Regions from separate parts of the Lysinibacillus sp. NPDC047702 genome, predicted to be linked through region 1. Evidence: predicted binding sites of a transcription regulator. Region 1 holds the regulator's gene; each other region holds the start of a gene.
The links. The regulator Rex, encoded in region 1, represses fermentation and respiration genes when NADH is low (regulators of the CRP and FNR family bind a similar motif). The targets are predictions, from matches to a motif close to TTGTGAAATATTTCACAA.
Positions count from the first base shown of each region.

Region 2: a site for Rex is predicted at 9,410-9,427, ahead of qoxA (cytochrome aa3 quinol oxidase subunit II). Genes of this name have one in related genera too.
Region 3: a site for Rex is predicted at 9,729-9,746, ahead of ACQKIM_RS24300 (cytochrome ubiquinol oxidase subunit I). Genes of this name have one in related genera too.

Region 1 is NZ_JBNNMG010000076.1:8,651-19,313, reverse strand. Features, by position in the region: gene ACQKIM_RS24250 (ABC-F family ATP-binding cassette domain-containing protein) at 1-1,291, opposite strand, end outside; gene ACQKIM_RS24245 (redox-sensing transcriptional repressor Rex) at 1,535-2,170, shown strand; gene ACQKIM_RS24240 (twin-arginine translocase TatA/TatE family subunit) at 2,336-2,521, shown strand; gene tatC (twin-arginine translocase subunit TatC) at 2,538-3,359, shown strand; gene ACQKIM_RS24230 (CPBP family intramembrane glutamic endopeptidase) at 3,462-4,226, opposite strand; gene groES (co-chaperone GroES) at 4,400-4,684, shown strand; gene groL (chaperonin GroEL) at 4,818-6,449, shown strand; gene ACQKIM_RS24215 (hypothetical protein) at 6,736-7,212, shown strand; gene ACQKIM_RS24210 (FecCD family ABC transporter permease) at 7,505-8,584, shown strand; gene ACQKIM_RS24205 (ABC transporter ATP-binding protein) at 8,589-9,350, shown strand; gene ACQKIM_RS24200 (ABC transporter substrate-binding protein) at 9,362-10,372, shown strand; gene ACQKIM_RS24195 (4'-phosphopantetheinyl transferase family protein) at 10,450-10,663, opposite strand, start outside.
Region 2 is NZ_JBNNMG010000012.1:68,023-78,685, reverse strand. Features, by position in the region: gene ACQKIM_RS08860 (M56 family metallopeptidase) at 1-962, shown strand, start outside; gene ACQKIM_RS08855 (YugN family protein) at 1,382-1,795, shown strand; gene ACQKIM_RS08850 (hypothetical protein) at 1,962-2,132, shown strand; gene ACQKIM_RS08845 (PQQ-dependent sugar dehydrogenase) at 2,188-3,258, shown strand; gene ACQKIM_RS08840 (hypothetical protein) at 3,355-4,047, opposite strand; gene ACQKIM_RS08835 (DUF6612 family protein) at 4,326-5,186, opposite strand; gene qoxD (cytochrome aa3 quinol oxidase subunit IV) at 5,584-5,868, opposite strand; gene qoxC (cytochrome aa3 quinol oxidase subunit III) at 5,868-6,467, opposite strand; gene qoxB (cytochrome aa3 quinol oxidase subunit I) at 6,469-8,412, opposite strand; gene qoxA (cytochrome aa3 quinol oxidase subunit II) at 8,440-9,372, opposite strand; gene ACQKIM_RS08810 (DUF2785 domain-containing protein) at 10,160-10,663, opposite strand, start outside.
Region 3 is NZ_JBNNMG010000077.1:2,253-12,915, reverse strand. Features, by position in the region: gene ACQKIM_RS24330 (tRNA dihydrouridine synthase) at 1-784, opposite strand, end outside; gene ACQKIM_RS24325 (LTA synthase family protein) at 1,127-3,079, opposite strand; gene ACQKIM_RS24320 (malate synthase) at 3,773-4,627, opposite strand; gene rlmD (23S rRNA (uracil(1939)-C(5))-methyltransferase RlmD) at 5,276-6,640, opposite strand; gene cydS (cytochrome bd oxidase small subunit CydS) at 6,975-7,097, opposite strand; gene ACQKIM_RS24305 (cytochrome d ubiquinol oxidase subunit II) at 7,110-8,135, opposite strand; gene ACQKIM_RS24300 (cytochrome ubiquinol oxidase subunit I) at 8,132-9,478, opposite strand; gene ACQKIM_RS24295 (diacylglycerol kinase) at 10,102-10,663, opposite strand, start outside.

The DNA.
Region 1 (10,663 bases):
GAACAGTTCGAATATCCTTTTCATTCATTAATGGCCATTCGTCCCAAAGCTCTTTTAAAACACTTTTATTGCTGGTGAGCTTTGCCTGCTCCTGATCATAGTAACCAATTTGAACATTTGTTCCATAGCGAATTTCTCCAGAGAGTGGTGCTAAATCTTTTATAATGGTTTTTAATAAAGTGGATTTACCTACGCCATTTGGTCCAACAAGCGCAATTCGATCTTCTCTATAGGTCCGCAAATGAATGCTGCTTGATATTTTTTTAGCACTATAACCTATTGTTAAATCATCAACAGATAATACATCATTACCACTTTGACGGTCGATTGTGAAACCAAAGCTTGCCGATTTTTCATCACCATCAGGAGATTCCATCCATTCTGTTCGTTCTAACATCTTACGGCGACTTTGTGCCATCTTTGTGGTAGAAGCTCGTGCAATATTTTTTTGAATAAACTCCTCAAGCTTCGCTTTTTCATCTTGCTGGCGTTCAAACATTTTCATATCACGCTCATAATTTTTCGCTTTTTCATCCAAATAAGCACTATAATTACCTGTATATTTTGTTACACGATGACGTGAGACTTCATAGACAATCGATACAACCTGATCTAAGAAATAGCGATCGTGGGAAACAATAAGAATCGCGCCCTCATAGCCTTTTAAATAAGATTCTAACCAGGATAACGTTTCGATATCTAAATGGTTTGTAGGCTCGTCTAGTATTAAAAGATCTGGTTTACTTAAGAGAAGCTTAGCCAGTGCTAAACGAGTTCGTTGCCCTCCTGATAATGAACGAATGGATTTCTCGTAATCCTCAGGATAAAACTGCATGCCATGAAGCACTGAACGGATATCAGATTCATATTGATAGCCGCCTGCATCTTTAAAATTATGTTGTAATTGATCGTACTCAGACATTATTTTGGCATATAAAACAGAGTCATCATATACAGCTGGATCAGCCATTTGTTGTTCTAGTGAGCGAAGAGTCTTTTCTTGTGCCATAAGTGGTTCAAATATGGTCAACATTTCATCCCAAATCGACAAGGTTGAGTTTAATCCAGCGTGCTGTTCTAAATAGCCGATTTGTATGCCCTTAGGAATAATAATATCACCCGCATCATATGACATTTGACCGGCAATTATTTTTAGTAAAGTTGACTTACCTGCACCATTTCGTCCTACTAATGCAACACGATCACGATGTTGAACCTCTAACTTAACGCCGCTTAGTATTTCATCTACAAGGAAGGATTTATATAGTTGATTGACCTGTAAAACAATCATTCTTGACACCTCAATTCTTCCTTAGTGTAATGGATGAACGATGTGCTTGCAATGTCGATGCTTTACTTATTCCGAGCAGTCATGTAAGATTGAAACGATTTCTCTTTAGTTAGTGGCGTAAATGGCGCCATTAACTAAAGAGAAATCCTCCAATAGAAATAATAAACTTTGTAAGTAGTTCATTAAGCATGTATCATTTAAAATATGTTTAGGCGAATTTGATACACACAAGGAGGAAAAAGTTTGAAACAAGAATTAAAAATTCCACAAGCCACTACTAAAAGACTTCCTCTTTACTATCGATTTATCCAAAACTTTGCGCACGAAGGCATGGAACGAATTTCATCGAAAGAACTAAGTGAAGCGATGAAAATAGATTCAGCAACCATTCGCCGTGACTTTTCTTATTTTGGTGCACTTGGGAAAAAAGGATATGGCTACGATGTTCAACATTTATTAACATTTTTTAGCCAAACGCTAGATCAACATGAAACGACAAAAGTAGCGTTAATCGGTGTGGGGAACTTAGGTAGTGCTCTATTAAAATATAATTTCCAAAAAAATCATAATACACATATCGTTGTAGCATTCGATTCAAAAGCTCCAAAGGATGGTAAGATGATTAGTAATATTCCTGTTTTTCATCCTGATTTATTGGAGGAAAAATATGCTGAATATGGCGCAGAGTTAGCCATATTAACCGTTTCACCACGTTCAGCACAAAAAATGGCTGACCGTCTAGCAGCCATGAATGCAAAGGGTATCTTAAACTTTACCCCAGAGCGCATTACTGTGCCAGATAAAATGCAGCTCTTAACGATAGATTTATCTGTTGAATTACAGGCACTTATTTATTTAATTCGTAATCAGGAAGAGTGAAAATAATACATAATTCAAAGTATAGTTCACAGTTTCTGTCAAATAGAAATATGATATAAAATAAGAAGTAATCTATAAGAGTGACGAAAAACTTTCACATATAATTAGTTAGCAAAATGGCGAATTATGCGTTAAAATGATGGATATAAAGAGGAGGTGGCTGAAATGGGTCCAATAGGTCCAATGAGCCTCGTTATTATCGGAGTTGTCGCTTTACTAATTTTTGGTCCTAGAAAGTTACCAGAGCTCGGTAAAGCATTTGGTTCAACGCTACGTGAATTCAAAAATGCTACTAAAGGATTAGCTGACGATGACGATGATGACAAGAAAAAGAAAGAACTAGATAAGTAAGTTAGGATGTTGAGGAATGAATCCAAAAGATCTAACTGTTATTGAGCATATAGAAGAATTAAGAAAACGGCTTTTCATAGTTGCCGTTTTCTTTGTTCTTGCTATGATTGCTGGCTTTTTTGTTGCAAAGCCAATTGTTAAATATCTTCAAATTACTGGGGAATCCTACAATATAGAACTCCATTCATTTGATGTAGTAACACCACTGTCAATTTATATCCAAGTTATTTTTTTAATATCATTTATTCTTTCTTCGCCGATATTGATGTACCAATTGTGGGCATTTATAAGCCCAGGTCTAAGAGACATAGAACGAAAAGCAACCTTAAAGTATATACCGTATTCTTTTTTATTGTTTTTAGCAGGGCTGTCCTTTTCATTCTTTTACTTATTTCCTTATGTCCTAAAATTTATGATGAGCTTATCGAATGAATTAGATGTACTGCCAACAATTGGCATAAAACAGTATTTTTCATTTTTATTTAGACTTACAATACCATTTGGTTTCCTTTTCCAATTACCGATTGTAGTCTTATTCTTTTCACGTATCGGAATGTTATCTCCTGAAATACTAGTTCGTTTTCGAAAGTATTCTTATTTTGGTTTATTTGTGTGTGCAGCTATAATTGCACCGCCCGAGCTGGCTTCGCATTTAATGGTATCAATACCACTGTTTATGCTATATGAAATTAGCATTATGATCTCACGTATTGGCTATAAAAAATACCTGAAATCAGAGGAAATGCGATTAAAAGAAGAGCAGGAAGCTGAGCAAAAACGACAGGTTGAAGAGGCACTTGAACAACAGCGACGACAAATAGAAGAATTAAATCAATAAAAAATAAAGAGCTCGATGCACATGCATATCGAGCTTTTTAAATGTAATTTTTGACGACAAATAACTAAAAAATCAGTGGGATAAAAAGCTCCCACTGATTTTTTATTGCATTTTTTGTAGTTCTTCAAGCAACTTTTGCAATCGTTCTGCATACAATTGTACAAGTGTCACAAAACCATTCAGCATGACGTGGGCGATAATGGACGTCCAAATGCGTTTTGTCTTGTGGTATAAGAAGGCAAAAATCAATCCACAAATTGTATAAAGCAAGATATGTGAAAAGTCCCTATGAATAAGAGCAAAGAAAATGGCACTTACTATAGCCGCTATCCAGAAATTCGTTGTTTGGACAAGCGATCCAAAAATTACACGGCGGAAGACGAACTCTTCTAATATTGGTCCAAATACGACAATCGCAAATATCGCAATAGGAGCGCCTTTTGCAATAGCTACAATATCAGCTGTGTTTTGCGACCCACCCTGGATACCGAATACAGCCATTTCGATAGCTGCGCCAATCATTTGGCCGATAAAAACTAAGAAGAAACCAATAATTCCCCACATAATTGACAGTGGTATAGTTTCTTTCTTTCCTTGATAAATATCCCAAAACGTTTTATCTCGGGATGTAAGGATTAAGCTTAGAATTAACGCAATGGCGAAGCTAAGTGCAATATACCAGCCCTGTGTTAATGGAGCTGCTTGTTTACTAGCTAAACCAGTAGCACTCATAACAAGCTTATGAAATGGTACTAACAGCCATTTGCCTGATATTTGCATGAGGATATAAATCAATAAAACATATAGGGCTGTTTTTTTATGTTTAATTACTTTTTGAGAATTAGTCACAGTCAAAATCCTTTCCATTCATTATGCTACCTTTCTATTGTAGAGGAATATGGAAAGAAAACAAAATTTTTCGAAGTTCTGGCTTGCAAAAAAAAGTGTGATTGATTATCATAATAATTGTGTTAGCACTCAACTGTATAGAGTGCTAATAAACTCTCAACAAACATTTAATTAATAGGAGGTTGTTTCACTTGTTAAGACCACTAGGAGATCGTATTGTAATTGAACTAATCGAGGTAGAAGAAAAATCTGCATTCGGTATTGTACTGCCAGACTCTGCAAAAGAAAAGCCACAAGAAGGTAAAGTTGTAGCAGTTGGGACAGGTCGTGTGTTAGAAAACGGACAACGTGTAGAGCTTGACGTTAAAGTTGACGACCGCATTATTTTCTCAAAATACGCTGGTACAGAAGTTAAATATGAGGGTAATGAATACTTAATTTTACGCGAAAGCGATATTCTTGCAATTATTGAATAATGCAATGCTTTATTTAGGTAATAAAGCGAATGCCTATAATGATTGTCACATATGACAATAACAGTATGGTGAAATTGATATAAATATATTGATGAAGCTTAACGAATATTCCATTTCAGGAGGGTAAATTCAAATGGCAAAAGATATTAAATTCTCAGAAGAAGCTCGTTCATTAATGTTACAAGGTGTAGATAAATTAGCAAACGCAGTTAAAATTACATTAGGGCCTAAAGGGCGCAATGTCGTTTTAGAAAAAAAATTCGGTTCACCACTTATTACAAATGATGGTGTGACTATTGCAAAAGAAATCGAACTAGAAAACCCATACGAAAACATGGGTGCAAAATTAGTAGCAGAAGTTGCTTCTAAAACAAATGAAATCGCAGGTGATGGTACAACTACAGCAACAGTACTGGCACAAGCAATTATTCGTGAAGGCTTGAAAAACGTGACAGCTGGTGCAAACCCTGTTGGAATTCGTAAAGGGATTGATAAAGCAGTTACTGCTGCACTGACAGAATTACACGCTATTTCTCGTCCAGTAAGCCATAAAGATGAAATTGCACAGGTTGCTGCCATCTCTGCTGCTGATGATGAAGTTGGACAACTTATTGCTGAAGCAATGGAGCGCGTTGGTAACGATGGTGTTATCACAATTGAAGAATCTAAAGGCTTCACAACAGAGCTTGATGTAGTAGAAGGTATGCAGTTTGACCGTGGCTATGCTTCACACTACATGGTGACTGATACAGATAAAATGGAAGCGGTTCTTGATAACCCATACATTTTAATTACAGATAAAAAAATTACAAACATTCAAGAAGTATTACCATTATTAGAACAAGTGGTACAGCAAGGTCGTCCACTTTTAATCATTGCTGAAGATGTTGAAGGGGAAGCTCTTGCAACACTTGTAGTAAATAAACTTCGCGGTACATTTAATGCTGTAGCAGTTAAAGCACCTGGATTTGGTGACCGTCGTAAAGCGATGTTAGAAGATATCGCTATCCTAACTGGTGGTCAAGTCATTACAGAAGAATTAGGCTTAGACCTTAAATCTGCTGATATTACGTCTCTAGGCCGCGCTGCGAAAGTAGTTGTGACAAAAGACAACACAACAATCGTAGAAGGTGTTGGCGGTGCTGATGCAATCGAGGGTCGCATTGGTCAAATCCGTGCTCAGCTTGCTGAAACAACTTCAGAATTCGATAAAGAAAAATTACAAGAACGCCTTGCAAAATTAGCAGGTGGTGTAGCAGTCATCAAAGTTGGTGCTGCAACAGAAACTGAGTTAAAAGAACGTAAACTTCGTATTGAAGATGCACTTAACTCAACTCGTGCAGCTGTTGAAGAAGGTATCGTATCAGGTGGTGGTACTGCACTTCTTAATGTGTACGCAGCTGTTGAAAATGTGGCAGATGCAGAAGAAGGCGATGTAGCAACAGGTGTGAAAATCGTTCTACGTGCGTTAGAAGAGCCAGTTCGCCAAATTGCAAACAACGCTGGCCTTGAAGGCTCAATTATCGTAGATCGCCTAAAACGTGAAGAAATCGGTGTAGGCTTCAACGCAGCAACAGGTGAATGGGTGAATATGATTGAAGCGGGCGTTGTAGACCCAGCGAAAGTAACGCGCTCTGCATTACAAAACGCAGCATCTGTAGCAGCTTTATTCTTAACAACAGAAGCAGTTGTAGCAGATATTCCAGACCCAGCAGCGCCAGGAATGCCTGATATGGGTGGCATGGGCATGCCGGGGATGATGTAATTAAATATAGTAAGGCAACACTTCTTTTAGGAAGTAGTGTTACTCACAATTAATATAAATACACCTACCACTTCTCATCATTTCTACTATCTGATGAGAAGTGGTTTTTTTCTTTTAAAGTTTACCTACCCAGAACATTCAATATAAAAACCACCTCTTATAATTAGTAAATAATTATAAGAGGTGGTTTTTATGTTTAAGATTCCTAAAATTATAGTTCATTTGATACGGTTTTAACCGAATAATAAATTAAGAAGCTCTTTTAATACAGAAAGGAGGAAAGTAGATGCGTATTGAATATAACCAATATCATCAGCCAGTTACAGATCAAAAACTAACGAAGTCAGCAACACAAGTAACAGAAGATGAAAAACAATTGATGCAGAAGCAAAAGAGAGAACAAGAGCTAGAAAGGCAAAAGAAGATGGCAGAGCAATTAAAGAGAGAAACTGAGGCAGCTAAGAAGCAAATGGAGGCAGAGGAAGACAAGTTAAAAATTTATACAACATGTTTAGAAATTGCGAGACGTATTTCCTCTGGAGATAAAGTTCCAACGAAGGATCATCAATTTTTAGTCAAGCATGACCCCGCGCTATATGGAAAAGCGCTGACGATGCGTATACCTAAGGAGGATCCTAAGGAGTACAAACAATTGTCTGAGGATGAGGAAAGCCAAAATAAGCAACAGTCAGGTATATCTGAAGGAATAAGCGAGCCTACGAGTCAGAATAATTCAAGCTCAACGGTAGATATAAAAATTTAAGTCATGCGTGTTACCTTTCAAAAGGACAATAGAGATGAAAAGTTGTGCAAAAGTAGAAAAAGCCTCAATTATGATATGGCTTTTAGGAAATAAGATGGTCCCTGTTTTCGATAAATCAACAGCCTGCGCTCAAGTTCACAATTTGAGAACAGGCTTTTTTGTGCTTATTGAAAATGATGAAAGCTATTAAATTAATTTTCCTGTTGTATTTCAATAGATTATCACTTACAATACATATTGAAAATGATAATCGTTATCATTTGAAGAAAATGTATTAGATAGAGGTGAAATCTTGGATAAACAGGATGCTAAAAGAATAGGCGTAGGTAACATGTATTATGTCATGATCTTACTTATCATTGGAGCAATTTTATTATCTGCCGTGTTATCTGTATCAATAGGGCAGGTTAGTATTCCATTCAAGCAATCTATGGATATTCTTTTACATACGCTTACAAATGGAAAGTTAGGATCACTTGATCATATTCAAAATCAATCGTACTTAAATATTATTTTGCAGGTAAGGATGCCTCGTGTGGTTTTTGCTTTATTGATTGGCATTGGACTTGCCCTGTGTGGGGTAGTAATGCAGGCGATTGTTCAAAATCCGCTTGCTGATCCATATATTCTTGGTATTTCTTCAGGTGCAACATTGGGTGCAACTTTCGCCATTCTAATTGGCTTTGGTGGTAGTGCGTTCTTAGCCCAATTTGGTGTAGCTTTTGGTGCTTTTGCAGGGGCAATGTTGACATCGATGGCCGTTCTTCTTTTGTCAAGTATTGGTGGTAAAGCAACCTCCATTAAACTCGTGTTATCAGGGGTTGTGATAGGAGCGTTATGTAGTTCGTTTTCAAGCCTTATGATATTTTTTGCTAAAAATACGGATGCCATTAAAGCTGTTACGTTCTGGTCAATGGGTAGTTTAGCCACTGCTAGCTGGGACAAGACACCAATCTTAGCAGTTGTAGTTGTGTTAGGTGCAGCATTATTTCTTCTCCAACATCGCATATTAAATACAATGCTATTAGGTGATGAGTCTGCTATCACATTAGGAATCAATTTAAGCGTTTACCGAAAGCTATATATGATTCTTACGTCATTAGTAGCGGGGACTATGGTTGCCTATACAGGAATGATTGGTTTTGTTGGTTTAATTATTCCTCATATTACAAGGGGCATTTTTGGTGCAGATCATAAACGATTAATGTTAGGTACGTTACTGTTAGGAGGGCTATTTATGATCTGGGCAGATATTTTGTCTAGAACATTAATCCAAAATGTTGAATTACCTATAGGAATCATTACCTCTGTTATTGGATCACCATTATTTATCTATATGATTGTAAAAAAAGGTTACAACTTCGGAGGGTAGAACAATGGAATTAATTGCTAAGGAAATGGAAGTCAAGATAGGCAAAAAAGAAATTGTTAAAAATGTATCTATTCATGTGAAAAAGCAACAATTTGTGGGCTTAATCGGACCAAACGGATGCGGAAAGTCAACTTTGTTGAAAAGTATCTATAAAAGCATTTCACCGCAAAAGGGAATGGTTTTTTTAGATGATTTAGATGTTTTAAAAAGTCCTGAGAAAAAAATTTCTCAGCATTTAGGTGTAGTTGGTCAATTTAATGAAATGCATTTTGATTTAACTGTGCATCAGATGGTGCTGTTAGGCAGAACACCTCATAAGAAAATGTTAGAGTCAGACACGAAGCATGATTATGGCGTAGTTGAGGAAGCGTTGAAACGTACAAATTTACAAGATTATAAGGATCGTAGCTATTTATCGTTATCTGGTGGGGAAAAGCAAAGGGTTATTTTAGCAAGAACAATTGCACAGCAACCTAAATTTATGATACTGGATGAACCTACTAATCATTTAGATATCCGCTATCAAATTGAAATTTTATCTTGTGTGAAAGAGCTAAATATAGGAGTCCTTGCAGCTCTTCATGATTTAGAGATGGCAGCGCATTATTGTGATTATCTTTACGCAGTGAAGGATGGAGAAATTTATGCGCATGGCACACCAGAGGAAGTATTAACTCCAGATACAATAGAAGCTCTATATCAAATTAAGTGTCAAACATTTACTAATCCAGTGACGAATGGATTAAGTTTTGCATATGGATTTTAGGAGGAGTATAAATGAAGAAGAAATTATTAGTAGGGATGGGCTTAGCAGCTATGTTACTGTTAACAGCTTGCGGTGGCACATCAAAAAATACATCTGAGGAATCAGAAACGAAAGAGCATTATCCATTAACAGTAGAAAACTATACAAAGGCTGAAGGTGGCTCAACTTGGGAAAAGAAAGAGCAAAAATTCGATAAAGCACCAGAAAGAATTATGGCTAACACACGTCCAGCAGCAGAACTATTATTACATTTAGGCTTAGGGGACAAAATTGTTGGAGTTGGTGCAAACTTTGGTGCACCTGATACATCTGTAGAGAAGGAATACGAAAAGTTAAATATTTTAAGTGATGAGTACGTTGGCAAAGAGGTTACATTAGGAACTGATCCAGATCTAGTTTTTGGACGAGGTGGATTATTTGATAACGCTGAATGGGGAGTAGGCACAGTAGATTCTCTAAATGATATGGGTGTTAAAACGTATGTTTTAGAATCTTCGATAACAGGTGGAACATATGAATCGATTTATAAGGATATAGAGAATGTTGGGGAAATTTTTAATGTTCAAGACAAAGCAGATAGCTTTATAAAGGAATTAAAAGATAGACAAAAGAATATTTCTACTAAATTAGAGAGCATTAAAGAGCACAAAACATTTGCATACTTGCATACAAATGATCCAAAAGATCTTTTTGTATGGTCAGCACATGGGGAATCATTCTTTAATAATTCATTTAATATGATTAAACTAGATAATATCTTTAAAGATGAGACAGGTGATATTAGCATCGAGACATTAATTGCTACAGATCCAGATGTTTTAATTCTGCCAAACTGGGATGGATCAGATCTTACAAAAGTACGTGAGGAAATTTATGCCAATCCCAAACTTTCAAGCATGAAGGCTATTAAAAATAAACAAATTTATATTGTAGATTATAATTACATGTTTGGCTATAGCTATAATACGATAGATGGTATGGAAGCTTTAGCAAAAGAAATGTACCCAGATTTATTTAAATAAGTGAAGAAATGGGGAGATTAATCCCACTTTTTAAAGGAATAGTTCACTAGAAATTTTCTAGTTTACTATTCCTTTATTTATTGAGTAATTAGTTGGTTTATATTCAATATTATTACAGTTAAATGCGTGTGCATACTATCCCAACAAATAGAAACGGGATGTTGCTTATCAAGATAGATTAATCGAGTAATAAGGTTGTTATTTATAGTGCTTGTATCTATCAAATGAGGTGAGGAATTCAGAAATAGACCTGTTTTAAAGATAGCTTCCTTTAATGTCCATAGCTCATAA
Region 2 (10,663 bases), on a different contig from region 1:
CAATCCAATATAGGGCGAGTATTCGTATTTTTCATACAGCACTTCCATTGAATAATAATCCTGTATTAGATCAAATGCTGAATAAACAAAGCACTAAACGCCAAATTGAATTTTTTTACAGTGATCAGCTTTTTACACCAATTACCTGTGGGCTACTAAAGCCAAAAATTATTTTCCCAAAGAATTTTGACTTTAATAATGAGCAAAAATTAAATTTTGTACTAACACATGAGATCGTTCATATAAAACGCTTTGATACATTATGGAAGCTGCTGTTGCTGTTTGCTTTATGCTTGCACTGGTTTAATCCATTTGTTTGGATCATGTATAGATTTGCAATTCGTGATATAGAGCTTTCCTGTGACGAACATGTTTTAATGAAATTTGGATATAACAAACGCAAAGAATATGCACTGACATTAATACAGGCTATTCAGCCAACTAGTCAGCTTCACTCATTCTATAACGCATTTAATATGCATTCAACAAAAGAAAGGATTGAATCTATTATGAAATATAAGAAGGCAACGCTTACCACTACGTTAATGGGGCTTGCATTTGCTGTTGGAGTTACGACTGTCTTTGCAACAACAGCTCCAAGTAAAGATATTTCCTCAAAGCCCTCTGATTCAGCATTGGTAGCACAAAACACACCTAAGCTAATAGAAGAGAACAACATAGAAGCTAGCGATAAAAGTAAGAAACAGGATCAAGTAGGTGAAGCTAATGAAGCTTTAAGGAATCAAGAACAGGAAACACCTATGCTTCAACCTGATGCAGAGGCAAGAGTTGATGCGAATGGAACTGTCACGATAACAGATTTACGAAATGGAGAAGAAATGGTGACAACAATAAATGCCATTCGTCAACAGGGAGGATATTATTACCTAAAGGATCGAAATGGTCAGGAAAGCGGTTTGAAATTGAAATTAGATGAGGATTTATTAATTTTTGAAAAATAATAATAGAGATACAAATTATAAATATTAGGGCTAAATAGTCGTCTCGAAACTTCGAATTCTTACAAGGTTTCGAGACTTTTTATAGGGTATTTTAGCGGTCATATTCATAGTCATAAGGTACATCCTTGCTCCCACAGCCTGCAAGAAGAAACGAGAGAGAAAGTAATAGAATCATACTAACTACAAATTTTTTCATTTCAGTTAACACTCCTTTACATAAATGCTTATTTAAAAAGGCAGATTGTTTTTCACTTTACAATTATAGTGTAATTGGATTGACTTCATAAGTACATATTTATCCCATATCAATTACTCCAAGGCGAAATTGATTTTGATGTCGACCACTTTTTACTAGTAGAGTTTGTAATTCTTCTTTTTGGGATAGACTTTTAGCGAGTAATAGGAAGGAGGGTTCAAAATTGTTACAATTTGATTCAAAGATAGTGGGAAAAGAAATTGGCTTTGGCTATTTACGTGATAAAATAGAGGGTCGTGGATTTACCATTGGTGGTAACTGGGAGTATTATAAAGGAAGCTTTGATACGGTATTGTGGAAAGAGGGCGGAGAGACAATTTATTTACGTGTGCCTTTTATTGTAACAGAAGGAGAGCTGGATAACGAAGATGCCAAAATACGCTTTCAAAGCCCATTTGTCATCAAGCATGTAGCAAATGTTGGCTTAGATTATGATGAGGGCTCTTTATTGGATGCTTCAGGAGTAAGCCAATTTCAGACACCGATAGACAAGGATGCGCACATTCATGATAAAAGTAGATGGATAAGTGCTGGTGAACAGGTTGTGGAAAAAAGAGTGCTTCCATACTTTCATTAATATAGGGGATGGACTTAGATATATAATAATATCTCTTAGCATCGTTTTAAGTCTTTTATCCTTCATTAAATTTAGTACGTAATAATCAAAAAAGAAAATTTAATTGTCAGAAAAAATTACCAATATTATAATAGAGCTAATTAATACTACTAAATGAGGTGAGTTAATGGGAAAAGCAGCTAGTGATGATTTTCTTCAATCATATCAAAAATTGCAGCAAGAACGGCTCATCGATCGAAAAGAAGAATATTTAGAGGTGCTGGAAAAAACAAAGGCTAAAGGCGAGATATTAGATTTTGATTCCTTAGTAGATATAGTAGAAGAGACGTCTAAATGACGTCTTTTTATTTTGAAAGCTACTGCCAGTAATAAAATATAAAGGGGTGAACGATATGAAAAAAGCGATTTTATTATTGTTACTACTACTGCTGCTTGTTCTTGGAGGGTGTTCCAAAACGAAGCAGCAAGATGAAAAACCTGAAAATGCTAAAGCCTTAACAACTTCAAATCTTGACATTATTGCTGACAATCTACAGATACCTTGGTCTATTCAAAAAAGTGGTGATGTTTTTTATTTATCTGAGAGGCCAGGGAATATTGTAAAAGTTGAAGCTGGTAAGGTAGAAAGACAACATGTAGAACTTAGTAAAGAGCTTTCTACTGCTTCAGAGGCTGGGCTATTAGGATTTGTTCTTGCTCCAGATTTTCCTGAATCGAAAAGGGCATATGCCTATTATACGTATGTTGAGAATTCTAAACAGTTTAATCGGATTATCACGTTAACACTACAGGATAACAAATGGAAGGAAGAGAGTTTGTTAGTTGATCGTATAAATAGTGGTACGTATCATCATGGAGGTAGATTAAAAATTGGTCCAGATGGCAAGCTTTATGCAACAGTTGGCGATGCAACGGAGCCTATGCTAGCACAGAACTTAGCCACACTTGAAGGCAAAATTCTGCGCTTACATTTAGACGGATCTATTCCAGATGATAATCCTTTTCCTAATTCCTATATTTATAGCTTCGGTCATCGCAATCCTCAAGGCTTGACATGGACATCAGATGGCAAGATGTATGCGAGTGAGCATGGAAACTCTGCTAATGATGAGCTCAACATTATACAAAAAGGACAAAATTATGGTTGGCCAATTATAGAAGGCCGTGAGGAACGACAAGGAATGGTTGCTCCAATCATTACATCTGGTCTTAATACAACTTGGGCTCCTTCAGGAATGGATAATAATAATGAAAAATTGTATGTGGCAGCATTAAGAGGAATGGCAATATTTGAATTTACTAAGGAAACACTCGAAAAAAGAGAGCTAGTTTCAGGTCTTGGCCGCATTCGAGATCTTTATGTAGACGATCAATTTCTTTATTTCATTAGCAATAATACGGATGGGCGCGGAAATCCATTGACGAATGATGATAAGCTCTATCGAATTCCATTAGATAATTGAATTATTGGCAGATATAAAGATGGAGAGAATATTGCAGATTAAGTAAATGTTCCTACATTGAAAAAAAGGTGCTTAAAAATTAGGCACCTTTTTATGCTATGACATGCTGCTGAGTATATTTGCTTTATGTATAATTGGTTTTTTTAATTTTAATTTCGTTTCAATATCATTCACAAAGATCTCAAAATAAAACTTAAGTTCCTCAAAACCCGCGTGAGTATGCTTTTTTACATAATGGACATAGTCATTACTCAAGGATTTTACTACATGGGCAGCGACGGAATTAGATATATCCTGAAAATATTCTGTCAGACATTGATGCAAGGAGGATTGCTTTATTTGTTCTTCTAGCTCTGGAAATTCGGCAAGTAAATAATCCTTAACTAGAATTTCTAGTGCCATTCGATAGCCAGTCGTTGCTAGTTCAATTTGATCCAAATTTTCTGCCAATGCAGCTTGTCTATAAATATTAGCAAATTGCGGAGAAAATTCAGCGATAATCATTGGCACCGCTTTATTTGTCATCTCTGGATATACAGAATGAAAAGTAATGCTGTTATTTGAAGTTTTACGGAAATGTGTAGTAACAAAGCTTTTCTTGCAACCTACACACGAATGTGAAAGAAAATTCATATCATAATGTAAATCATAAGATAGCTTTTTTGCATCAATAGTTGATGGAATCATCCAGACATAGCAATGTGGACATTGCTTCGGTATTGAATAAGTAACACCATCGAAATAAGCGATGTCCAATGTTGTAGAAATTGCTTGAAATTCTATAGCCATAATTCACACTCCCTCTCCCTCTCAGTAAATTATAGCAATATCTTTTGCTTAATCACATGGTAATAATTATCTGTATTAGCTCCAAGAGGTACAAATAATCTCTGGCACTTCATAAAAAAATGTTACTGAGCTAGGGCAAGATTATTTAAAATTAGTAAATTAACAACTAAATTGGGATAATAGCCTCTATTCGATACTCATTATGCTCTATGTTGAGAAAATATTATAAATAACAGAAAGCTCAGTTTCCTTAATGGAGGAAACTGGCTTTAGGGGAATTATTGTGCGATATCTCTGGCATTGTCAATAATGCTTTGTGGGATATCAATTGATTTAAGGTGGTTAAAATCAGTGTATGTCACAATAGACTTTGTTTTCATAGACAATTCCTGATCTTCAATTTTCATGATTAAATCAAAGTTCATATCCATTTTATTTGTGTCGAATGTTTCTTTATCGATGTATAGTACATAGTTAATTTTATCAATTGTTAAGTTATCAAGAGGGTTTTCCTCAAGACCAAGCCCTTGCATTGACTTGTTAATCTCAGAATCGATAAGTTCTTTAAATTGATCGCCCTTTGCGTCTAAAGTTAAGATATATGCATCATCTGTTTGCTCAAATTTAAAATCTTTGATAAATTTTTTAAGCTGTTCTAATTGTTCTTTTGCGTCTGCAGAAGAAGCAGTTTGCTCTAAAATTGAGTCAAATTCTTCACTTGGCATTTTCAACCAACTATCTGTAGTTTCATCCTTCATGAAAAAGCCTTGGTCCTGCTTCATGTACATTTCAATTGGCATTTCAGTATTCTGCTCACCATCACCAAACATATCTGGCATTGTCATTGAACCCGATAAATGCATTGCAAGTGGGTCGCTAATTACATCCATCTCCATATTTGAATCAATGGAAAATTCCATAGCTTCTTCGCCTGACCCTACTTTTGTTTCTTGGGTCAACTCCATTTTGGCACTAGCACTTTTAACGTCTGCTTGGCGATCTACCGCTTTGTCATACACTTGCTCTAAAGTAAGTTTACTTGTTTTAGTTGTGTCTTTCGTTGGGGAAGCACTATTATTACAAGCTGCTAGCGTTAATGCTAGTGCTCCAACACTTAAAACTTTAAAAAATTTGTTCATTACTTTCATCTCCTATTCTTGGTTAAAAAACAATATCTACTAGTATACATAACTATAAAAGGAAAAGATTCGTTATTTTAAATAAAATTTCAATTCAATATTAAAATAATAGTAATTGCCCAATTTATACCTTTATTTTTATGTCTTCTTGCACATTAAGTAACAATAAGGGATAGTACATGAATAATAAGTGCAGGATGTAGTTCTGATACATAGTTAGAGGTATTAGAACTACAGACAATGAATGAGTTGAGTCTACTTTAGATGTTGAAAGATTAGTTTTGATTATATTTTTTAACTTTGTATTTAATGGAGATGTTCATTTAATTGAAGTAAAAGTTAATTTTTTCAAAAAGAAAAAGCCGAGAAAATGATATCATTTTCTCGACTTTTTTTATCAGTTATAGCCCCAGATCATGGCAAATAATGTACCAATGATTGTGACAACACCTACGAATACAGAATATAAAATCGTTGTATATAAAGTTTTCTTATCTTCGGATTCACCAATGTGCATGAATAATACTAATTGTACAGTCGCTTGTGCAAGAGCAGTTACTAGTAAAATGCCAAATGCCATATTAAGTGACATATCGAATTTAACAACTGCTAACGCTACAATTGTTAGTAATAGTGAGAAGCCGAAGCCCATCACATGTTGTTTTGGGAATAATTCCTTCATCAGCTAATCAGTCCTTTCAAGTAGACGAAGCTGAAGATGAAAATCCAAACAACGTCTAGGAAGTGCCAGTACAGTGAGAAGATAAACGCTTTGTTAGCCGTTTGTGGGTTTAAGCCCCGTTTTGCTACTTGGATTAAAATGGCAACACCCCAGAAGAAACCGAATGTTACGTGGGCACCATGTGTACCAAGTAAAGTCATTAATGATGATAAGAATGCGCTTGTTTGGATTGTTGCACCTTCATGAACATATGTCACAAACTCATCAATCTCAATACCTAAGAAGCCAAGACCTAATAACAGTGTAATGATGAAAAATGTCATCATTGCTTTTTTATTACCAATACGCATTGCATGAACACCAAGACCAATTGTGAAACTACTTGTTAATAATAAGAATGTTTCCCATAATACTGGTGTTAATTCAAAAATTTCAGCGCCATTTGGACCGCTACCTGTGCGTGTATGAAGTGTGAAATATACAGTGAAAAGTGTAGCGAATAACACGATTTCGGCGCCAAGGAAAATCCAGAAACCAAAAATTTTCAGGCGATTTTCCTCTGTACTATATTCTAATGGAAGTGAAGAATCGATTTTCATATTATTTATCACCTCTCAAGCTTTTCTCAGTAGCCATAACTTCCTCAACTGAAATGTAACGACCATGATCTTTTTCAAATGAACGATGAATCATAAAGCCAAATACACCAATCATACTAATGATGGCTGGAATCCATAGGTTAAATACAGCAAAGAATGCTGCAAGGAAGAAGAATCCGCTCATCCAGAATGGAGTGCCAGTGTTGTTCGGCATATGAATTTTATCAATTTTACCAGCCGTAATATCACGACCTTCTTTTTTCGCAAACCAGAACTCATCTAAACGAGTTACAGTTGGTACTACTGCAAAGTTGTACTCTGGAACTGGAGAATGAGTAGCCCATTCTAATGTACGACCATCCCAAACATCTGCTTTTTCATTGCGAGGCATATGCTTCCAGCTGTAGTAGATATTGTACACGATTAACGCAAAGCCTACAGCAAGACCAAGTCCACCGATGAACGATAGCATGTTCAATGGACCGTAGCCAGTTGATTCAGAGTAAGTATACATACGACGAGCATAACCATCTAAACCTAAAATGAATAATGGGAAGAATGTTACGTTGAAACATACTGCAATAAACCAGAAAGCAGCTTTCCCTAATTTTTCATTTAAACGGAAACCGAACATTTTTGGCCACCAGTAGTGGTAACCAGCAAGTACACCAAATACTGTTCCTGGAATTAATACATAGTGGAAGTGGGCAACTAAGAACATCGTATTATGATATTGATAGTCGGCACTTGCCATTGCTAGCATAACCCCTGTAACCCCACCAATTGTGAAGATCGGAATAAAGCCAAGTGCATAAAGCATTGGAGTTGTGAATTGAATCTTCCCGTGCCTCATTGTCAGCAGCCAGTTAAAGATTTTAACCCCAGTAGGAACTGCGATTGCCATTGTTGTAATAGAGAATACACTGTTTACCATGACACCGTGACCCATTGTATAGAAGTGGTGGGCCCAAACTAGGAATGATAACAATGAAATAACAACCATACTCATAACCATTGATTTGTAACCGTATAAGTTTTTACGTGCAAAGGTTGCAATGATTTCTGAGAAAATACCGAAAGCTGGCAAGATAACGATGTACACTTCAGGATGTCCCCAAACCCAGAATAGGTTGGCCCAAAGCATGTCCATACCACCATTTTGCATGGCAAAGAACTGTGTACCAAATTGACGGTCAAGCATCATTAATGCAAGTGCTACAGTTAACACTGGGAATGCAAATACGATAATAACGTTTGTAATTAAAATTGACCAAGTGAACATTGGCATTTTCATCAATGTCATACCAGGTGCACGCATTTTAATAATCGTCGTGATGAAGTTTACCCCGGTCATTAACGTACCAATACCTGATAATTGTAGAGCTAAAGAATAGTAGTTGTTCCCAACAGTAGGACTAAACTCTGTCCCTGACAGCGGGAAGTAGGCAGTCCAACCTGCATCTGGAGAACCACCAATGATGAATGATAGGTTTAATAAACCTGCACCAGCTGCAAATAACCAGAAGCTAACTGCATTTAGACGTGGAAAGGCTACGTCACGTGCACCGATTTGCAGTGGGATAACAATATTCATTAAACCAATTACGAATGGCATGGCCATAAATAAAATCATTAATAAACCGTGTGTTGTAAATATTTCATTATAGTGTTGTGCATCTAGAAGGCCGTTGTCTGGAACCGCCGTTTGTGCACGCATTAACAATGCATCAATACCACCGCGGAAAAGCATTAAAAGCGCTACAGCGATATACATAATACCGATTTTTTTATGGTCAACAGTTGAAAGCCAGTTTTTATAGAAATAGCCCCATTTTTTGAAATAAGTAAGGCCAGCAAAGATAACAACTGCTCCAACGACGATACTAATAGCTGCCGCTAAAATCATCGGTTCTTGCATTGGATGGAAAACTTCTTCCATACTCATTGGATGCGCTCCTTTCAGTTTTAAAAATTAATGTGAATGTGTTGCATTAGAATTTTCTTGTGAATCTGTTGAATGGTTCTCATGGTTCATCTCAGAGTGATCCATTTCATCGTCAGACATGTTCATATGTTCACTATGTTCCATAGGAGCAGGGCTAAATTCTAAGTGTGTTGATGAATAGCTTGAACGACCAACATGCTCAGCTTTTAATAGCTCATCAAATTTCTCTTCTGTTAATGGTTTCTCATTTGCCTTTACATCTGAAACCCATTTATCAAAATCTTCCTGTGTCATTGATTGTGCTTCGAATTCCATTTCAGCAAATCCACGACCACTAAAGTTGGAGTTACGTCCCATAAATGAACCAACCTCGTCAGCTGCTAAGTGAATAGTAGTCAACATGTCGCTCATTGCATATTTTTGACCCGCTAATTGAGGTATCCAAAAACTTGTAATTGGTCCGAAAGAGTACAATTTAAATTCAATTGGACGATCAATCGGAAGATTTACGTAGTTTACTGTCTCAATTCCTTGCTCTGGATAGCTAAAATGCCATTTCCAGTTAGAAGATGAGGCATAAATTACAAGCGGCTCTTGATTGTCATAACCTTCTGGCTTGGCTTCTACTGTACTTGTTGTTCTAACAGTAACGATTGCTAAAAACGCTACAATAATAATTGGAATAACTGTCCATGTAATTTCAAGTAAATGACTGCCTTCTTCATGAGGCGGCTCATAATTAGCAGGTGCTTTTGAAGCACGATATTTTGTTAGCATAAATATTAAAAGTACATATACGACTAATAATATAAAGGCCATTGTGATAATGGATAAAATAATTGTGTCTGATAATGTTTTAGCATTTGGTCCTTTTGGATCTAAAATTGTTAGCGGTTCACATCCAGCAAGAATGGCAAGGGCACTAAATGCTAAGAACATTAAGCTAAACTTCTTTTTCATGTTTGACTCCTTTCTATAGAACGGCTATTCATAAATTTCATGTAAAAGTTCACATTTATAAATAGATGAGTAAATAAGGTCACCTCTTTTATTTGGTGTACCAATCAAAGTCCTAAAAGTACTTACAATGGCATGGTTCATTATGAAACATTGAGTCTAGTGTTTGATTGGTCTAGTGCAAGCGTTTGCAAAGCCATAAATCTGTGCAATCGAATTAAAGACAATGTGCCATAATCGATCAACACAAATGTCGTTGTTGCACATTGGATTATACGCCCCGTTTTACAGAAAAAAAATTATTTTGTTATAAATTTAATAGTAAGAAGGGGGTGAATATGAACATTTTTTGAACAAAAAACATTATTTTAATATTGGTATTTTAAGACTTAGTAAAATAAACACTGTTGAAACGTTGAAAATACTGAGTTTGTGATATTTACCTAAGTAAATGATTTTTTTTGTGAAAATATCATTTCACATTTTGGACGTCATTTTGTAATAAAATATGCGCGGAATCAAAGAGGGTGAAACATTTTGATTGCGTTTTGTAGAAAAAAGGAGTACATCAAAAGTTGATTTGAGGATAAAAAAGGATAAATTTTCAATGTAAGGAATGATTATAAAGGTGGAATTTGGAATGGAATAATAATTATGTTGAAATAATTATATAACTTCATGAATATACAAATATTGGGATGTTTATATTTTGCTCGAAAAGTAAAATATGTGCTAAAAAAGATAGCAATTCTTAGAGAAATCTAAGATTGCTATCTGAAATTCTGAGGAATTAGGCACCAAGCTTTAGCCATTTTGCAACTTGTCCATAAATGGCATTTTGTAGCTGAGGAGATCGATTATTCATTTTTAATGCAAAGTATAAGGTTTTCATGATATTTAAAGTGCATGTACGCCCGCTAAAAAAGCTTTCATTATATCCTTGTGTTACTAAATGCATTTCAAATTTATCGAAAGCTTGCTGAACGAATTCTATTAATGCTTCTTCAGAGTAGTTTTGATCTAGCAAAGCTTCAATGATAGTAACTAAGCGTTCCTCCTCGTCGTTTACATAGACAGTATTTTTCCAAGAAACGAGCTTTAATGCATGTAAGATTGATGGTGCATGCTGTAAATCGAACTTAGGATGTTTAATCGTCATGGTCGCTAAATCGGCACCATGTGCGATACTGTGAGCCCATCCCTTGTCTTGAACAAATCCTCGTGTATCTTTCTCTAATAATAAATACCGTCCTATCTTTTGAAAATAAAGTTGCAGTCGATTGGCGTCTAGTAT
Region 3 (10,663 bases), on a different contig from region 1:
GGTACTCTTTACTGCTATGCACTTTTGGCTCTTTTTCAAAAGCAAAAGGATTTTTAAAAATACCTCTTCCAATCATAACGCCATCAACATCATATTGTTCAGCAAGCTGCAGCCCAGTTTGACGATCAGGAATATCTCCATTGATTGTTAGTAGCGTATTTGGTGCAATACGATCACGTAATTTTTTGATTTCTGGAATTAGCTCCCAATGCGCATCTACTTGGCTCATTTCCTTTCTTGTACGTAAATGAATAGAAAGATTTGCAATATCCTGTTTTAAAATATGTGTTAGCCACTGCCCCCACTCATTTACATCGTTATAGCCAAGTCGTGTTTTCACGCTGACAGGCAATCCTCCCGCTTTAGCTGCTTGTATAAGTTCTGCCGCAACATCTGGACGTAGAATAAGGCCACTACCTTTCCCTCTTGATGCCACATTCGGTACAGGGCAGCCCATATTAATATCGATTCCTTTAAACCCCAGCTCTGCCATACCAACACTCATTTGACGGAAATATTCGGGATTATCCCCCCAAATATGTGCCACCATCGGCTGTTCATCTTCTGTAAAAATCAAACGACCACGCACACTTTTCATGCCTTCTGGATGACAATAGCTATCCGAGTTTGTAAACTCTGTGAAAAATACATCCGGTCGACCAGCTTCACTTACTACGTGACGAAAAACAACATCTGTCACATCTTCCATTGGTGCAAGCACGAAAAATGGACGTGGTAAATCACGCCAAAAATTATCTATCATTTCAAATCCAAATCCTCTCACTATAATACAACTTCAAACTCTCGGTTAAAAAATATAAAGTTCATTTACACTTATATCATGCTTAATAACTTATTATCAAACACAAGTACTTTTGGACATTTATAATTTGTGAAAAACGCAAAAAAGCAGATGGTATAGATTTACTATATCAACTGCTTTTCTATTATGCCAACTTCAACCATCTACGGTTTTACAATGTGTGGAATACTTTTTTAATTCTTATACAAAAATAACATTTAAAAAGGCAATTCAAGATAACAGTAAGATATCATAAAGCTGTTCGGATCATAAACTCTTTGATATCAAACACTTTTTCTTGAACTGCCCAGCAAATTGCAATCATTAATTCGATTCTACATTCTCATCTTTAGAGTAATTATACTGAGAAGGATCAACTGGAGTATAACCTGTTGGCGTATAGAATCTCAATAAATCACCATTCACGACTTTATCAGACAATTCTAATTTACGATCTACTTCATTTTTGATAGTTTTTGCAGACTCTAATTGACTGTCATCTAGTGGTAAACCTGTTTTATTATCATAAAATTTTTCATTAATTGAATAAATCGTAGGGCTGACAAAATCGCCATTTCTAAAAGGCACAATTTCATTATGCTCTTCTGATAATAAGTCTGAGCCAAATTGAACAAATTTTTGCGTATCAATCCCCAGTAAATGCAATAACGTTGGAAGAAGGTCTGTTTGTCCACCATAAGTATGGTTGGTTCCACCTTGTATTCCGGGAACATGTATGAACAATGGTACGCGTTGTAAATTAGTACTTTCATATGGTGTAATTTCTTTCCTAATCACTTGCTCCATCGCTGCATTATGATTATCGGAAATACCGTAATGGTCACCATAAAGAACAATCATCGTATTATCATATAAGCCTAATTGTTTTAATTGATTGAAGACCTGTTCGATTGCTTCATCTGCATAACGAGCTGTTTGGAAATAATTATCAACACTTACATCTCCAGTATTAGCTTTATCAATTGTTACTAAGCCTTGATCCATTTTATATGGATAGTGATTCCCTACCGTAATTAATTTCGTATAAAAAGGTTGTGATAAGGAGCTTAAAAGACTTTGAGATTGTTCAAAGAAAGGTTTATCCAACAAACCATATTCAGCCATGTCATCTGAAGAACCCGTGTTATAATAACTAGCATCAAAGAATTTGTCGTAACCAAATGATTTATAAATCACATTTCGGTTCCAGAAGCTTCCGTTATTACCATGGAATACAGCCGATGTATAACCATAATCTCTTAAAATACTAGGAGCTGCCTGGTACGTATTTTGTGCTTTTGTAATATAAGCAGAGCCTTGTGGTAACCCAAATAAAGAATTTTCTAGCATAAATTCTGCATCGGACGTTTTACCTTGTCCTGTTTGATGGAAGAAATTATCAAAATACATTGTATTCTTATCTTTTGTTAATGAATTTAAAAATGGTGTAACTTCTTCACCGTTTAATTTATAGTTGATAAGAAAGTTTTGGAATGATTCTAAATGTAAATAGATAACGTTCATGCCTTTTGCTGCACCAAAATATTCTGCATTAGGTTTAGCATAGTTAGATTTTGTATAGTTAATCACTTCTGTAATATCACTACTATCCGCCAAAGCTCTCTGTGAAGATGCTTTCATCGTTTCTACTGAATCATAAATCGTATAGTTATACATTCCTAAATATTTCACAATATAGTTTCTATCAAAACCTCGCGTTAATAGTTGCGGGCGACTAGTTTCTGCTAGCCCTAAATTAAGGATTGATACTACTAACGCAAAAGCAATGATTGTCATTGCTTTTTTATAACCAAAACGATTGGTATCTTTTTGTATTTTTCTTGAGAATCGTAGGTAAAACATTAAAAATACATCCACAAAGAACAAAATATCATAAGGCTTTATTAAAGAAAGAACACTACCACCTAAATCTCCAAAGTTCTGCGTTTGGGAAAGTGTAGGCAATGTAATGAAATCACTAAAGAATCGGTAATAAACAATATTGGCATATAAAACAATAGACATCAAAGTGTAAATTATAACTAGTGATGTATATTTTCGTTTTCCTCTAAATAAAAATGAAAATCCTAGAAATAGCATTGCCGAGCCTAGTGGATTTATTAGTAAAAGGAATTGTTGAATGACTCCTTCCACGCCTAGGTCAAATTGTGATAGTTGACTGATATATGTTTTAATCCATAGCATTAAAACAGCTAATAAATATATTCCTAAAAAGTTGTGTAATAGATCATCTTTTTTACTTACTAGATTTCTCATTTTTGCACCTGCCTTTTACTTATCTAAATTTAAATCTAAAAATAAGTATTGCATTTTAAAAAATGTTACTTCACAATAACTTTTTTTGCAGCTTATGTAGCTTACTCCCCATTTAGATTTCTGTCAAGCTGTTAATATCGTAAAAGACAATTAGTATAATTATTGCCAATTCACATAAATTCTGTAATAAAAAAACCTTGCAAATGTTGGTTTTTTAACTAACATTTGTTGTTTTTTAAGTGGCAGAATGTCAGCTCTTGCGCTGTCCTCAGTTCAGTCTAATTTCCAATACTTTATTTCAGATGAATTTTCATATATTATGCATAATACCAGGTCAACATATGGGAGGATAATATCTTTGTTTTCCTAGTATATATCGATTGTTTTTGCAAAAATCCCTTTCAATAAACAAATTTTAATCATCATAAACCTTCCCATAATTCGTTCATATCACTTTACTTCCATCTTTTACAGTCCCACTTCATTCGCTCAATAAATTCAACCAAAAATATCTTTATTCATTTTTCAATACAAAAAGAACGAATTCCTTTAATAAGAATTCGTTCTTGATAAATGATTATTATATTAACTCCACACGTTTGTTAGCAAACAAAGCCAAGTACTGTTCGGCATTAGTGATAGATAGGAAAATATGTCAGTCCCCTGTCATTCTTATTATCTTTGGGCTAACGTCTAAATACGCATTAATGCGCCATTAGGCTTTGCTAAATCTTGAACTGTTATCTGGTTCATTTTACAAAAATGTTTAAAAAATTGTTGTGCCAGCTCTCGTTCCTCTGTGTTACTTTTCAACGAAACTATATCAAGTAAAATTTGAGCCATCCATAAATTATCAAAATAACGGTATTTACCTGTATTCCATGTCATTTTGTCAGGGGATTTTTTATCTACATAATATTGCCAAAAAAGTAGCTGATCCGATTCCTGTTCTGTAAGTTGGATTCTGTATTTTGAATGAGCAAGAATATTTCCATCTTCACAAAGCTTACCGATAAAATCTTCATTCACCATATAGACACCTAAGATATGTCTGTCTTTTTCAGGCATGCCGGAATCTATTGCTGTTAACAGGACAGCACTATTTTGATGCAAGCGGATGGGTTTGTTTGGCTTCCCCTTGTTATTACCACTTTTTATTGCGCCCGAAAAAACCTTCCACTCTGAAAAAGAACTATTTCGTTCTTCTGTGTCACACCTAAAAACCATTTGTGATTCTGGATGAAGTTTATGATGTTTCATAAGTTTTTCGTGCTCTAAGCGAAGTTCCTGGTATTTTCGTTGTAGTTTTTTTTCCTCTTCTTTCTTCCGTTCTTCCTCCTTTCGTTCCATCTCCTTTTTTTGTATTATTTTATCAAGTGAATTAGCATCACTTTTATCATGTAGTTTTAGGTGCGTTCCAAATACATCAGGGAAAACAAACATTTTATTTTCCGATGCGAAATGTATTTCAATACTAGTTTCATTATGTTTAACTATACTACCCATGCCAAAACGCTTGTGTGTAACTTTCTTATTGATTAGATTCATTATTCTAGTCCTCCTTATGAAATAAAAACTCAGTTACTATTAGATAGTAAATTAATAATTTTATTCAACTAACTTCCTTTAATGCTCACATAACTGTTTTAATTTTTTTCTTCGGCTTAAAAAAGGATAATAAAAAAACGTATCCAAATTCTATCTGTAAAAAAGGACAGCGGAATTCGAAATACGATTTTAAAAAAACAATTGTAAGACTATTATAACATTTTTTTATAAATTTACAAATTTATTATTGACAATATATTTTATCATGAGGTAAAATTAAAATTTATTCTCTGAATTCCCGTGAAATAGCTATGAAATAAAGCCCTCCAAAAAGTCGCAAAACTTCTGGAAAGCCCCTATAAATAACTACTTGATTACCGGTGATAAGCATAGGAAGTCTTCATGATATAAAATCAATACAAGCAATTCCTTTCCTAGAAAAGAAACGGATAGATTAATCTATGTACTAATCATATATGCTGAACATTAGATATTTCCAATTAAGTTCCATATAAAAAGACCCCAATTTCGCAAAAGTTATTTGCAAGAAGATCAGGGTCTGGATTGAGTATGTCTACTTTTTCAAGTTATATAGTATAGCTTTAAAATTTTCGGTATCGTATGCGAATTACGTGTGTACCAGGTATATTATGATAACTCCAACCACGCAACCGCTTCACAATGTGTGGAGTGTGGGAACATATCGACAGGTTGAATTTCCTGTGTTTGATAGCCACCATCCTCCAAAATACTTAGGTCGCGTGCAAGTGTGGCTGGATTACACGATACATAAACAACTCGCTTTGGACGTTGCTCTAAAATGGTTTTTAGAAGTGCTTCATCACAGCCTTTACGCGGTGGGTCTACAACTAGGACATCGGCTTCTTTGCCTTCCTTATACCAGCGTGGAATCACTTCTTCTGCTGGGCCTGCCTCAAAATACGTATTTGTAAAGCCGTTCAGTACTGCGTTACGCTTTGCATCTTCAATAGCTTGTGGGACAATTTCTACGCCCATAACTGCCTTTGCTTTTTGAGCAAGGAATAAAGAAATAGTACCGATTCCACAGTAGGCATCAATTACTCGTTCGTCACCCTGTAGATCAGCATAGTCTAGTGCTTGTTTGTAAAGAACTTCAGTCTGTTCAGGGTTTACTTGATAGAATGAACGAGCTGAAATTTCAAAGCGTACATCACCAATTGAATCAATAATTACATCCTTGCCCCATAGATTTATGGTTTCATCACCAAAGATGACGTTTGTTTTGTCGCTGTTGATGTTTTGCATTATTGAAGTGATATTTGGTACAAGCTTTTGTATCGTCGCAACGGCTGCCTCTTTTTGAGGGAACTTTTTCTTTTTGGTTACGAGTACAACCATGACTTCACCAGTTGCACGAGCTTTACGAATGACTATGTGACGTAGCATCCCCTCATGTGATAGCTCATTGTATGGCTGGATACCTATTTTCGCTAATTCCTTTTTCAAGCCTGCAAGAATAGCATCCGCCTCACCTGTTTGAATTAAACAACGCTCCATATCGACAATGCTATGCGTTTTAGTTTTATAAAAACCTGCAATTGCTTGTCCTGCTTCATCTATGGAAAAAGGAATTTGTGCTTTATTGCGGTAATGCCAAGGCTCTTCCATGCCTTTCACAGGAAGAACAGGTGCATCAATTTTACCTATGCGTTGCATAACGTTCCTTACCATATTTTCTTTCCATTTTAACTGCCCCTCATAGGATAAATGCTGTAATTGGCAACCACCACATTGCTGGAAATAGTCACAAGGTGCTCCCACGCGGTCTGGGGACGGCTCGATAATTTCTACAACTTTGGCAAAGCCGTAATTTTTTAAGGTTTTCAACACATGAACTTCTGCCGTTTCATTAGGAAGTGCGCCTTGAATAAATAGTGGATAGCCATCGACCTTTGCGACACCATTACCATCATGTGTTATATCTTCTATATAAACTGTTAGTCGATTATTCTTTTTCACGGGTGCTGACATTCGTACATCCTCCATTTCAATCTTCTTATTGTAGCATGTGTTGGCGGATGAAAAAAGAACAAGGCTTATTATTGTAGGAACTATCTGATGAGCAGAGTAAATCTGATTGGCGTAATTTACCTAAGTGAATACATCTGCAGCTGAGCGAAACTCCACTTTACTTGAGCGGATATTTCTCCAACCTGAGCAATTCTCCTATTTACCTGAGCAATTTTTTCTCCAACCTGAGCGGGTCTCCTCTTTACCCGAGCAGATTCTTCTCCGACCTGAGCGGTTCTTCCCTTTACCTCAGCTATCCTGATTGACCATCCCCGCCCTGCCGAAAAAAGAGCCGCTATTCGCGACTCTCTTCTTGCTCTTTTGCTATATGATGATCTTTGGGAGCCCACCAGAATGCTGCGACAATTCCTAGAATTACTACAATAAATGGCGCATAAAACATAAGAAATTTCTCCATTATTCTTTCCTCCTATGCGTGATTGTCTTCTTTTCCTGTCACGTAATTTTTGTTAAATAGGAATAGCTTCATCAATAGATAAAGTGACGGAATAAGCAGACATAGACCTAAAATAAACGCAATCACAAGAGCGATTGCCATTTGTGTGCTGGTGAAGCTATCGTAAATTGTTAAATACGGGTACAGTAAATATGGATATTGTGCGATACCGTAGGCAAAGAATGCCACTGCAAATTGTGCAATCAATAGTCCTACAGCAAGACCGTAATTTTTTCGCATCCATATTAATAACACCGTAATAATAAATAGGATTGCTGAAATGGCAAACAGCCACCATAATTCAACCATATGATTATAGCTCTCTGGGTTGATGGATTTCATTTCATACACAATGCCTAGCGCACTAACCATTAAAGGTGCGGCCCAGATAAGCGCATATTTTCGCATTAGGTTTGTGGCTTCCTTATCCTTTGCTTTGTGGGCATACCATGTTAAAAATACAGCTGAAATATAAAGTACAGCAGCTATGCTCAAAACGACAATACTCCAAGCAAATGCACTTGTGTAGAGCGTCCAATAATTTAAGACGGGCTGCCCATTTACAATATCAACATATCCGCCACCAGCAATTGCAAATACGACGGATAGAGAGGCTGGGATTAGTAAGCCTGCCACACCATATGTCAGTGTGTATCCGATATGACCTCGTGAGCCGTATGATTCAAACGCATAGTAGGAGCCTCGTATTGCTAGCAGCACGAGTGAAATACTAACTGGCACAAGTAAAATCGTTCCATAATAAAAGGCTGTTTGTGGGAAAAACCCTACAATCCCGACAAAGAAAAATACTAAAAAGACATTCGTTACTTCCCAAACAGGCGATAAATAACGCTTAATAATATTCGTTAAAATATGATTTTTCCCAATGAGTAGACTATAGGCGTTAAAGAAGCCTGCTCCAAAATCAATCGATGCAACAATGACATAGCCGAATAGGAAAATCCATAGTACTGATATACCTAAAATCTCTAAAGTCATAGGAAATCACCACCTTTTTCTGAATGGCGATCTTCAATTTCACGTTCAATTGGATTCTTTTTGAACATACGAACCAATACCACAATACTTCCTACTGCCAATACGGCATAGACACCAGTAAATAATAGCATCATTAAATCTACATGGTCACTCGTAGTTGCCCCCTCTGGTGTTCGCATTAAACCATATAAAATCCAAGGTTGTCGCCCAACTTCTGCGAGCCACCAGCCTGCTTCAATAGCTATAATGGAAAGCGGTCCTCCTGCAACAATAATCCATCTAAACCAACGTGTGTGGATAAACTGCCAGCTACGTGCTTTCCCCACTACATAAAGCAGTGAAACAAGCACCATGAACATGCCAATAAACACCATTATATTAAAAAGATAGTGAATATAAAGTGGTGGTCTGTCTTCCTCTGCAAATTGATCTAAGCCAATAACCTCTGCAGTTGGGTTATTATGAGCCAATATACTAAGGGCATACGGAACCTTTATGGCATATTTCACTTCCTCACCATCTAACACACCAAAAAGTATAAGTGAGGCTTTATCTTCTGTTTCAAAATGCCATTCAGCGACCGCTAATTTTTCTGGCTGGTATTCTGCTAAGTACTTTCCTGAGAAATCTCCGATAATTGCTGCTGCAATAGAGAAAATCAGACCAATCTTCATAAGTAATAATAATGATTTTTTATGGTACTCATGCTTAGAACCTCGAAGCATGCGATATCCTGCAATAGCTGCTAAGACAAATGCTGATGTCATATAGGCTGTCACAAGAACATGGGCTACCTTTGTTGGCATCGCTGGATTAAACATTGCTAAAAAGGGTTGAATATTTACTAGCTGCCCATCTACAATATCAAAGCCCTGTGGTGCGTTCATAAATGCATTGACAATTGTAATAAACACAGCAGACATGGATGCACCTACAGCTACAGGAATTAGCAATAACATGTGCTTTTTCTGACTATCAAAACGATCCCATGTGTATAAATAAATTCCCAAGAAGATGGCTTCAAAGAAAAATGCAAACGTTTCCATAAAGAGTGGTAACGCAATTGTTTGACCAGCAAGTTGCATAAAGTTGGGCCATAATAAAGATAACTGTAAGCCTATTGCTGTTCCCGTAACTACACCAACTGCAACAGTAATGACAAAACCACGTGCCCAGCGTCTAGCCATTAAAATATAATGCTCATCGTTCTTTCTATACCCAGTCCATTGAGCAATCATAATCATTAACGGAACACCAACACCAATCGTTGCATAAATAATATGGAACGATAATGTTAGCTCAGTTAATGCTCTACTCCAAAAGACTGCTGATTCGTTAATCATCTCATTGCCCCCCTAACTTCCAAATATTCTTCCAAGTATGGAAAGTAGCATGATAATTGCAACACCGAAGCTTAGCCAAATGAGCTTTCTTTCCTGTGACTTATACAAAGGCAACACTTCCTTTCCCTTAGCTATACCCCCATTTTCCACTATTACAACGAAAAAAACCTTTAAAATGGACCGAAATTTCAGCCTATTATAAAGGTTTCAAATTTTGTTCAAGTAATATACGCACATTTGCCAAACATTTTTCTTAATTCATTCACAATCAACATTCACCATGGATTTCAATACATTATTGTGAATAATATCCAAGTTATAAGTGGTTTTTTAGAACCATAATTAAATAAAAAATTAAACCTTAAATCAGGTGACTTTTATTCGTTAATGAGTTCCTTTCACTATTGAGTGGTTCGGTATCTTTTTGAGCTTCTTCTCCTCACTATTAAGCGATTCGGCGTTTTTTGAGCTACTTTTTCCCATATCAAAAAAGATACGATCTCCTTTTTTGAGCTCTTCCTTTCACTATAGAGAAAAAATATCCAAATTGTTCCTTCAATACTTAAAATCAAATGAAAAGCTCTCTTGCACTGGATTAAGCACAAGAAAGCTCCTTGGTTTAATTATTCAATTAAAATACGATCTTCCTCACGAATATCTGCAAGTGGTACAAAAATTTCAATATGGCGTTTTAGGTTTTCAAACGTGGCAGGCGCATCCCCACCGTATTCGCCATCTAGATTTAAATGTATTTCATCTTCTGTCGTTACTTTTACCACACTTGCTTTTTTATAAATCACTCGATCATCATTTAAATGCTCGCCTCTTAAAGCCATTGCTGCCAGCTGAATAAATTCAGGAAGGCTTACTTTTTTCAATACTAATAATGTAAAATATCCATCATTGATACTTGCGTCTGGGGCAAGCTTTTCAAAGCCGCCCACTGAATTTGTTAAACCACATAAAAACATCATCGCATCTCCATCGAATACTTCACCGTCATATTCAATACGCATGTGAGAAGCCTTGATGGATGGAATCATTTCTACTGCTTTTAAGTAATAAGCTAGCTGTCCGAGCATTGTTTTCATTTTGCTCGGTACTTCGTAGGTTAACTCGGTAATGCGACCACCCGCAGAAATATTGATGAAATAGCGTTCCCCATTTAATAAACCTACATCCACT